Regions from separate parts of the Bacillus sp. ABR genome, predicted to be linked through region 1. Evidence: a T-box and tRNA genes for the amino acid it is inferred to sense, from the RefSeq annotation. Region 1 holds a T-box; the other holds one or more tRNA genes.
What was found. The T-box of region 1 lies ahead of OIT90_RS08415 (valine--tRNA ligase). A T-box ahead of a tRNA ligase gene usually reads a tRNA of that ligase, here a tRNA-Val.
Positions count from the first base shown of each region.

Region 2: it encodes a tRNA-Val, which carries the amino acid that the T-box ahead of OIT90_RS08415 (valine--tRNA ligase) is inferred to sense. The anticodon was not compared.

Region 1 is NZ_JAOYSL010000002.1:581,691-586,932, forward strand. It holds gene OIT90_RS08415 (valine--tRNA ligase) at 1-2,283, opposite strand, end outside; T-box leader at 2,343-2,572, opposite strand; gene OIT90_RS08420 (hypothetical protein) at 2,741-2,929, shown strand; gene ysxE (spore coat protein YsxE) at 2,982-4,013, opposite strand; gene OIT90_RS08430 (LysM peptidoglycan-binding domain-containing protein) at 4,051-5,242, opposite strand, start outside.
Region 2 is NZ_JAOYSL010000005.1:20,862-26,103, reverse strand. It holds gene OIT90_RS15545 (methionine biosynthesis PLP-dependent protein) at 1-329, shown strand, start outside; gene metC (cystathionine beta-lyase) at 326-1,504, shown strand; tRNA gene OIT90_RS15535 (tRNA-Val) at 1,637-1,709, shown strand; gene OIT90_RS15530 (YhdH/YhfP family quinone oxidoreductase) at 1,966-2,952, opposite strand; gene OIT90_RS15525 (MarR family winged helix-turn-helix transcriptional regulator) at 3,065-3,484, shown strand; gene OIT90_RS15520 (acetyl-CoA carboxylase carboxyltransferase subunit alpha) at 4,028-4,969, opposite strand; gene OIT90_RS15515 (MarR family winged helix-turn-helix transcriptional regulator) at 5,002-5,242, opposite strand, start outside.

The DNA.
Region 1 (5,242 bases):
AGATGTAGAGGCTTTAATGTAAAGTTCAACTTGTTTGCTCATTGGCGTGTTCACTTCACTGCGAATGTTACGAACAGAGCGAATGAGTTCCACAAGCAGCTTCATATCAGCAGAAGCTTGTTCGTTGGAAAGCTCCGGCTTCACTTCAGGCCATGCCGCAACAGTAATGGACTCACCTTCATGCGGTAGATGCTGCCAGATTTCTTCTGTTAAGAACGGCATAAACGGATGTAAAAGTCTCATCGTTTGATCTAATACATACGCAAGGATCGAACGAGTCGTTTTCTTCGCTGCTTCGTCTTCTCCATAAAGCGGAAGTTTCGCCATTTCAATGTACCAATCACAGAAATCATCCCAAATGAAGTTGTATAAATGTCTGCCCACTTCACCGAATTCATACTTGTCAGCAAGCTGTGTGACACTTTCAATTGTTTCATTTAAGCGTGTTAAAATCCATTGGTCAGCAACTGATTTTTCTCCTGTTAAATCAAGCTCATCATACGTTAAACCATCCATATTCATTAAAGCAAAACGGGATGCGTTCCAAATTTTGTTCGCAAAGTTCCAAGTGGATTCAACCTTTTCAAAACTAAAACGAAGATCCTGACCTGGTGAGCTTCCAGTCGCTAAGAAATATCTTAATGAATCCGCACCGTACTTGTCGATGACCTCCATTGGATCAATTCCGTTGCCGAGCGACTTACTCATTTTACGCCCTTGTTCGTCGCGGATAAGCCCATGAATGAGGACATCTTTAAACGGTTTTTCTCCTGTGAATTCAAGACCTTGGAAGATCATGCGGGATACCCAGAAGAAAATAATGTCATAGCCAGTTACAAGCAGATTGGTTGGATAGTAGCGCTTGAAGTCTTCACTGTCTGCATCCGGCCAGCCCATTGTAGAAAACGGCCAAAGCGCTGAACTGAACCATGTATCAAGTACATCGTTATCCTGTTCCCAGTTCTCAATATCTTCTGGAGCTTCAAGTCCAACGTATACTTCTTTCGTTTCTTTATGATACCAAGCCGGAATACGGTGTCCCCACCATAGCTGACGAGAAATACACCAGTCACGGATATTTTCCATCCAATGTAAATATGTCTTTTCAAATCGGTCTGGAACAAATTGAACTTGGTCGTCACCTTTTTGCAGATGAATGGCTTCGTCTGCCAGCGGCTGCATTTTCACAAACCATTGTGTTGATAAATACGGTTCAACGACAGCTCCACTTCGCTCACTATGACCAACTGAATGCATGTGGTCCTCAATTTTGAACAAAATGCCTTCTTCTTGTAAATCCTTCACAAGCTGTTTGCGGCATTCAAAACGGTCCATTCCTTTATATTGCAGGGCATTCGCATTCATTGTGCCATCTTCATTCATGACAAGAATACGCTCTAGCCCGTGGCGGTTTCCAAGCTCAAAGTCATTCGGGTCATGAGCAGGTGTAATTTTCACAGCACCTGAACCAAACTCCATATCAACATAGTCATCACCGACGATTGGAATCTCACGGCCTGTAATTGGTAAAACCACTGTTTTTCCAATTAGATGCTGATAGCGCTCGTCATCAGGGTGTACGGCTACGGCTGTATCTCCCAGCATTGTTTCAGGTCTTGTTGTCGCAATTTCAATTGAACCCGTGCCATCTGAAAGCGGATATCTCAAGTGATAAAACGCACCTTGAACATCCTTATAAATCACTTCAATATCAGAAAGTGCCGTTTTCGTTGCTGGATCCCAGTTAATGATGTACTCTCCGCGATAAATAAGCCCTTTTTCGTACAATTGAACAAACACTTGGCGAACGGCTTTATTCAGACCTTCATCTAAAGTAAAACGTTCACGGGAGTAATCGAGACCAAGACCCATTTTCGCCCACTGGCTGCGAATAAAATCTGCATATTCTTCTTTCCACTTCCACGTTTCTTCCACAAATTTCTCTCGGCCAAGGTCATACCGGCTTACGCCTTCTTCGCGAAGCTTTGCCTCGACTTTTGCTTGAGTCGCAATACCGGCATGGTCCATACCTGGAAGCCAAAGAACGTCATAGCCCTGCATCCGTTTCATACGTGTCACGATGTCTTGGAGTGTAGAGTCCCATGCATGCCCAAGGTGCAGTTTTCCTGTCACGTTTGGTGGAGGAATGACGACTGTATATGGATCTTTCGTTTTGTCATTTTGTGCTTCGAAGAATTTCCCTTCAAGCCAGTACGTATAGCGGTCTTTTTCAATCGCATTAGGATCGTACTTTGTTGGCATTTCTTGATTATTTGTTCCCATTTGTGTAACCTCCACATTTTTTCTGCTGATGAAACATAAAAAAAGCCTTTCCATCCTTATAAAAGGACGAAAAAGCTTTTTCGCGGTACCACCTTTTTTCACGAGACACATACACGTGTCCCATACACTCTAAAGGATAACGGGGTTCTCCCGAATTTCTCTACTTGTTCATTCAAGAAATTAAGCTCACAGGCGACCTTCCAAACAAGTACATCCTAGGAAACCTCTCAGCTCTTGGCTTCCCTCTCTTTAGGGTCTTGCTCGTACTCTTCCTGATCTACGCTTACGATATATCACGTTCATCAGCACATACTCATCTTTTATTAATATTACTAAATGCCTTTTGTTTTCGTCAATCATCTTTTCCGCTTTTCTTCTTCTTTATACAAATTGGGCAGGCACCCTTCGCCCTTTTGCCCATATGATAATAACAAAATGAAGAAGGAGGGCGTTTGATTTGAAGAAGATCAATCCTTACACACTCCCCCCCTGGCTGAGACAAATTCGGGCAGTTGCCTCCCAAGTCGTTCTCCCGATTGCTATATTTCAAGGATTTCGTACGATCATTTTCCCTACAACATTTGACGTCCTCATTCTAGGTATTCTTATTTTTCTCGCCTGTGCCTTTCATCTTGATTGGTTTTAAAAAACTCATGCTTATGTACCTGTCCATATAAAGCCAACGCAGCATAACCTCGTCATTCCGCTGATGACGAGGCACTTTGTTCTTCTTCAAGCCGTCTAGCCTGCTCAATCTCATGAATCTTCATAACGGTCGGCTCAGAATTTTTCATCTGCCAATACGCTCTTAACAGCTGCTGACAGCTTTCCATTTCATCCTGTCCGCCTGCTTCATAAGCTTTTACTGTATCAAACAGCCCTTGCGGATAAGCAAGGTAGCTTAGGAACAAATGCAGTTCTTCCTCCCGAAGAGGGTTTCCTTTTTGATACGTATAAAACAAAGAAGTGCATTCAGGACAAGACGTGGGATAGGTTTTGAATGTCCGAAAGTAATAGGTCAGAAGATCATAGATGGGGGCGGCTTTTTTAGACCGCTCGAAATTGGTGAAATGTCCTGTTCCTACATCATTATACAAAAAATGATGGATCGATAGCTGTCCATGATTTAGCACAACACGCGTTGTCTCTTTGTCTTTCATTTCTTCATGCCAATCTTCTAAACGCTCAAGCGCAAATTCGCTGGCAGACATCGCCTCTGAAAAATACATAGCAGCGGCCAGCTCAAATGGCGACATATACCACGTTTGTTCTGCCCGCTCTATAAATCGTTCATACATGTCTTTCTCTGTTTCCCATCTGCTCTTGATTTGGGTGTAATGCGCTTCTATCTCTTGCTCTGTGATATCCATCATGACTTCAGTACGCTTATGAAGTCTTGCAATCTCTTGAAATAAATATTCGTGCTTATCGTCCTGCTCTTCTCTCTTTTCATTCGTCAGCCACGGCATCAGATAGTATGCATACTGGCTTTCCCGATGACTTGAGAAAAAGGAACCGCTCTTCGTCCGATAAATCGGCACAAAGGAGCGATATCCCTTTGATTCTAGTTCAAGCATTTGTTCAGTAAATTGCATATGCCGGTTGGCTTTTACTCGCTTCAAGGCAAATACACCCTGCTTTGTATATACCTTGATGACAACAGGACTGACAGGTTCAATATATTCAGCCTCAAGTCCGTATTCGTATAAGACAGATTGGATTTCATCCACGTTCACTCACCACATTTTCTCGGTCAGTCATCGCTTGCTATGCATTACTTTTTTGATATTCAGGAATATAAAGAATCTGCCCTTCCTCAAGCTCCGCATCAATCGATAATGAGTTTGTGCGAAGAAGCTGCTGCACATTCAATTGATATCTCTCACAAATACGATCGACCGTATCTTCTTGCTGAACTATACATATTTTCATGCGAGAAAAATCTTCCTCCTCCTGCTTAGCGAACAGCTTTGTTAAATAAAGAGAGTTCTCACTGCCAGACGTTTCTCTCACGTCTTCTTCAAGCTCCTCTTCTTCTTGAGCTGACTCATATATTTTAGGTGCTTCCCGTTCATATAACCGCCCGAGCTGATATTCGTCATCCTGCTCCTCTTGCTCAGGTTCCACTTGATAAGCAGGTGATTCAAATGCCGGATATGACTGTACCGTTTCTTCCTGCTCTTCGGCAGCTTCCGGATCTTTTCTCACTTCCACTTCAAAGAATGTTTCCTCCCGCTCCTCTTCTTCTAAAAGCTTAGGCGGTTCAAAAAATGGCGGTTCCTGCACGTGAGCTTCAGGGATAGATCGATAGCCAAGTGCCACAGCTTCTTCTTGGTTATTCGGCTGTTCCGCCTCTTCTTGTTCTTCTGATTCTTCCGGTTCTTCGGACACTTCCTCTACTTCCCTGTTCACCAGTTCTATCTCAATTTCTTCTTCCTCTTCTTCTTGATCTTCCTGTTCCTCTTGCTCGGCGCGCGTGTCATGTTGGAATACAGGCTGCTTCTCATCATCCTCACGTTCTTCGCCTTGCAGGTCTTCTTGCTCTTCTTGTTCCGGCTGCAACTGATAATCGTAAGCCATATCACCATAATCCTCTTCAGGACGATGGACAAATTCATACGGCTCCTCTACAGGCGCTTGAGGCGTTTCCTCGTCTAACAAGCCCTCGATGGCTAAATCAGCCTGAATGGTAAGCAAACGATTCTCTGTCAGCTGGTAATCAAACGCATCAATAAACACAAACACATCATTTAAATGACTAATTTTGTTCTTCGGAATGGTGATATCGACTGGAAATTGATGCAGAAGCTCCGCCGTTCCGTCTTCTCTTACCTTTACCTCATCTGCTTCCCTGTATGTTGGAAAGGAACTCAATTCACCCAATAGCTCCTCTTGATTTATGTTGTATTCTCCTGTTAGCTCGAGTGAACCTCTAATGGAAACATAATCATTCACTTCT
Region 2 (5,242 bases), on a different contig from region 1:
TTTTAAAGAAACAGCCAGAAATTCAAGATGTGCTTTATCCAGGAAAGGGAGGCATGCTGTCATTTCGAGTAGCTAAAGAGGACTGGGTCAATCCATTTTTAAAGCAGCTAAAAACGATTTGTTTTGCTGAAAGCCTTGGCGGAGTCGAAAGCTTCATTACGTATCCTGCAACGCAAACGCACATGGATATCCCAGAAGAAATTCGCATTGCAAACGGTGTATGTAACAAGCTGCTCCGTTTCTCTGTTGGCATCGAGCATGTAGATGACCTGAAAGCAGACCTGAAACAGGCACTATCACAAGTAAAAGAGGAGGTACACGCCAAATGACCACACATGATTGGACACTCGAAACACAACTCGTTCATAATGCGTTTAAAACAGACCGTTCAACAGGTGCAGTCAGTGTACCGATTCAGCATGCATCCACCTTTCATCAAAGCAGCTTCGATGAATTTGGCCAATATGACTACTCGAGATCGGGAACTCCTACACGTCAAGCATTAGAGGATACGATTGCGGCGCTGGAAGGAGGAACGAGAGGGCTTGCCTTTGCATCAGGCATGGCTGCTATTTCAACCGCTTTTCTTCTATTATCAAAGGGAGATCACGTCCTTGTCACAAGAGATGTGTACGGCGGGACTTTCCGAATGATCACCCAAGTTCTGTCGAGATTTGGAATTGAGCATACCTTCGTGGATATGACGGATTTGAATGAAGTCAAAAGAGGCATTCAATCGAATACAAAGGTCATTTACATGGAAACACCGTCAAATCCAACACTAGGCATTACAGATATTGAAGGTGTCGTACAGATTGCGAAAGAGCATGACTGTTTGACATTCTTAGATAATACGTTTTTAACGCCTGCGCTTCAGCGTCCGCTGGACCTTGGTGTGGATGTTGTTCTGCACAGCGCAACGAAATTTTTAAGCGGCCACAGTGATGTGCTGTCAGGCTTAGCCGTGGTAAAAGATGAGAAGCTGGGAGAGGAACTCTATTCACTGCAAAACTCCTTCGGTGCGGTCCTTGGCGTGCAGGATTGCTGGCTCGTTTTAAGAGGGTTAAAAACCCTTCAGGTCAGATTAGAAAAAGCTAGTCAAACGGCCTTCGAGCTAGCTTCATTTCTTAAAGAACATCCTGCGGTCAAAAAAGTATACTACCCAGGCTTAGATGATCACCCGGGTGCAGATATTCAGCGAAAGCAGGCAAGCGGAGCAGGGGCTGTTCTCTCATTTGAACTAGAAAACCAAGCGGCAGTCAAAGAATTGGTGGATGCCGTCACATTACCTGTATTCGCCGTCAGCCTCGGCGCCGTCGAATCGATTTTGTCATATCCAGCCAAAATGTCACATGCAGCTATGCCAAAAGAAGAAAGAGAAAAAAGAGGGATTACAGATGGGCTGCTTCGTTTAAGTGTCGGAGTTGAAAACGGAGAAGACCTCAAACGTGACTTCAAACAAGCACTGGATCAACTAAAGCCTGTTCTTGTGAACCAATCATAAAGAAGGAGAGAAAAAAGCCGGCACAGCCGCCGGCTTTTTGATCTTTTTTAAACAAAACCATTGACGCTTTATTATTATGGTTATATAATAGAGACTGTCAGTAACAGAAAGCCCAGAACTGATACATAACCCGATTCCGTAGCTCAGCTGGGAGAGCGCTACCTTGACAGGGTAGAGGTCGCTGGTTCGAGCCCAGTCGGAATCATCGTTGAAACCCTTGCGTAGCAAGGGTTTTTTGTTTTTTGCAGATTGTTTCTTTTTAGGTTAAAACGATTAAAGTGTTCTGCGGTGTTAAATTCTAATTTGTTTGTGACATGATGATAAATATCTGAGGGTATTTTAGCACTAGCATGTCCTGCTCTTTTTTGAATAGATGTACCCCACCTGTTTGGGATGGGGTATCTGCATCAATACATTCAATATTTGTCTGGTGTAATTTAAATAAATAAAGTTCGTTTATCTTAATATTTAATAATGGTTCTTCCTAAATGTTGGCCATTTTTAATGGCTTCAATTTTTTCAGGTAACGTATCGAGCGTAATCTCATTGACTAGAGTCGTTTGGGAGATATTCCATTCGTTTGCTATCTCGTTCCAAATTACTTTGCGTTTATTGATTGGTACATTTACAGAATCAATCCCTAGAAGGTTGATCCCTCTTAGAATAAAAGGTAACACAGTTGTTGTTAATTTAATTCCGCCTGCATTCCCGCACATGCTCATGCTTCCACCATAAGAAATTTGAGGAATGATCACAGAAGCCACATCTCCTCCTACGGTATCTAAGACGAAGTCAAATTTTTGCTTGTTTAATGGTTTTTTTAGCTCTCCTAATTCGTTTGCAAAAATGACATCAGTTGCTCCTAAAGATTTTGCTATATCAACTTGATTATCTTTACGCACTAAAGCAAAAATATTGTTGTACCCAATTTTAGATAATAATTGTATAGCAATGCTACCAACTCCACCAGTTGACCCTGTAACGAGTATATTAGGTTGATTTTTCGTACTCATACCATTTTCCTGTAAAGCCATGATAGAAAGAGCTGCGGTAAAGCCTGCTGTTCCAAAAATCATTGCTTCTTTTAAAGTCAAGTTATTTGGCAAAGGAACAATCCAATCCGCAGGTACTCTAGCATATTCAGAAAAACCTCCAGTGTGGCTCATGCCCATAGCGAAACCTGTGACAATCACTTGTTGACCCTCTACGAAACGATGATCTGTTGTATGAACGATAGTCCCACTTAGATCAATTCCAGGAATCATTGGATAGTTACGAATAACACCTCCATTTTTTTGAACAGCCAGCATATCTTTATAATTGATTGAAGAATATGCTACTTTAATTAATACTTCTCCTTCAGATAAATCATTAACACTTACATTTTGAAGATCATAACTAACTTGATCATTTTTTTCTGTAACTAGAATCGCTTTAAATGAATCCATTGTGTATCTTCCTCTCTAAAAATATATTACAACAAAATATTTCTGTTCCAAAAGTATTTCAATTAAAAAACTACCATGATATTATAGGTGAAGTCAATGTGGGGGAGATAAAATGGAATTATCAGAGTGCATAAATTTTTTACTAAGTGTTAGTCAAAATAAAGTGTTCAAGTACTTTAGTAAACTTTTAGAGGAAAGTGATTTGACACCCGCTCAATATGGTGTGTTGAACTGTCTATGGAGAGAGGGTCAGTTATCTCCTAAACAAATTGGAGAACTTGTATATTTAGAAGCCTCAACCGTTTCTGGAATATTAGATAAAATGCAAAAAGCTGACTTAATTGAACGCACAATAGATCCAAACAATCGAAGAAATATATTAGTAGAGGCTACTCAAAAATCTTTAGTCATTAGAGATCAAGTTGAAGCAGCAACAATTGAGCTGAACAAGACAGCGCTTCAAAACTTGTCAAATGATGATAAGGTTGTACTAAAGAAAGCATTAAGTACCATTATAAATAATTTTCAATGATGTACTTTTATAAACAAGTTTCATATTAAATCGATAACTATCACAAGGCTCCTTTACAGGAGCTTTTTTCAGTTTCTTTTCGGTGCTTTGTAAATCCTTGGATGTGATAATAAATATAATATTAAGTTTTTTATGGAAATTAGGTAAGGAATGGACAAAATTCTTTCTTCAGTGGAGAAGATTCAATGTTGATGGCAGCTATTCAGAATGGTTGGCTTGATGTAAATGTTGTAATGAAGAATTATTAATGTCGTTCAAACGCGCCGGATGCGCTGGCATTTTGACTTATTTTGCTTTAGATATGGCTCCGCGACTGAGAGATGGAGAATCTCAAAACATATAGGCAAAATGAAAACAGACCATGCAGGGTCTGTTTTTTTATGAGGAATTATTTGAGGACCTTCAGAAAAAGTATTGATGGAAGAAATCCTTTTTCATACCGATCACACATCTTTTAATAGTATCAGCATATTCAGTTTAAGAGGTTACTTACAAAATATTTAGAACTATCTTGTAAGAATCCTCCTAAATGTAATACGGACTTTACATATTTTCTATTTGTCTATACCTTTCATATCTCTGTTTGATAAGCTCTTCTGAGGATAATGGTATCAATTTTTTTAGAGATGATTCGATGACAGATTCAATCATTTTTGCCTGTGATTTGATATCATTTTGTGCTCCACCTTTCATTTCAGGGATGATTTCATCAATAATTCCTAAATGCTTTAAATCTTTTGCTGAAATTTTCATATGTTCCGCAGCTTCTGGAGCATACTTAGCGTCCTTCCATAGGATAGATGCTGCTCCTTCTGGCGAAATTACTGAGTACCATGAATACTCTAACATATGGATATGGTTACCGACACTAATGCCAAGAGCTCCACCACTTGATGCCTCTCCAATTACAATACAAACAATTGGCACTTTAAGTGTAGCCATTTCCAATAGATTTCGAGCTATCGCTTCAGAAATTCCACGTTCTTCAGACCCTTTCCCTGGATAGGCGCCTATTGTATCAATAAATGTAATAATAGGGCGATTAAATTTATCAGCTTGTTTCATAAGTCTTAGCGCTTTTCTATATCCTTCTGGATGGGCCATTCCAAAATTTCTTTCTATATTTTCCTTTGTACTTCTACCTCTTTGATGACCTATAACCGTAACGGGCATTCCTTTAAATTTTGCAATACCACCTATCATTGCTTTATCATCACCATATAATCGATCACCATGAAGTTCGAAAAAGTTTGTAAACAATAAAGGTATATAATCCAATGTCGTGGGCCGGTTACGTAGCCTTGCAATTTGAACTCGTTGAAAAGCTGTAAGATTAGAATAAACTTCATCTTGCATTTTATTTAAACGTTTTTCTAATAAATGAATTTCTGACGATAAATCTACATTATTTTCTTTCATCATTTTCTTTAATTCATCAAATTTCTCTTTTAGTTCAATAATAGGACGTTCAAAATCCAAACTCATTTTATCCTCCAAAGGTTATGATTTACCTCACTCTAATCAAAAGACTTAGAAATAGAATCATTAAATAATTCAAAACCATCCACAACTATTTTTTGTTCTGATTCTGATAAATTATTAAGGATACGTTGATAAAATGTAAGGGATTGTTCTCTTAAGCGATTAACAGTAATGTGCCCTTTTTCTGTGAGGTGCAGAAAAAGTTCTCTTCTATTTTTTTCATTTACTTCACGATAAACAAGCCCCATTTTTACTAACTTATCTACCAACCTACTT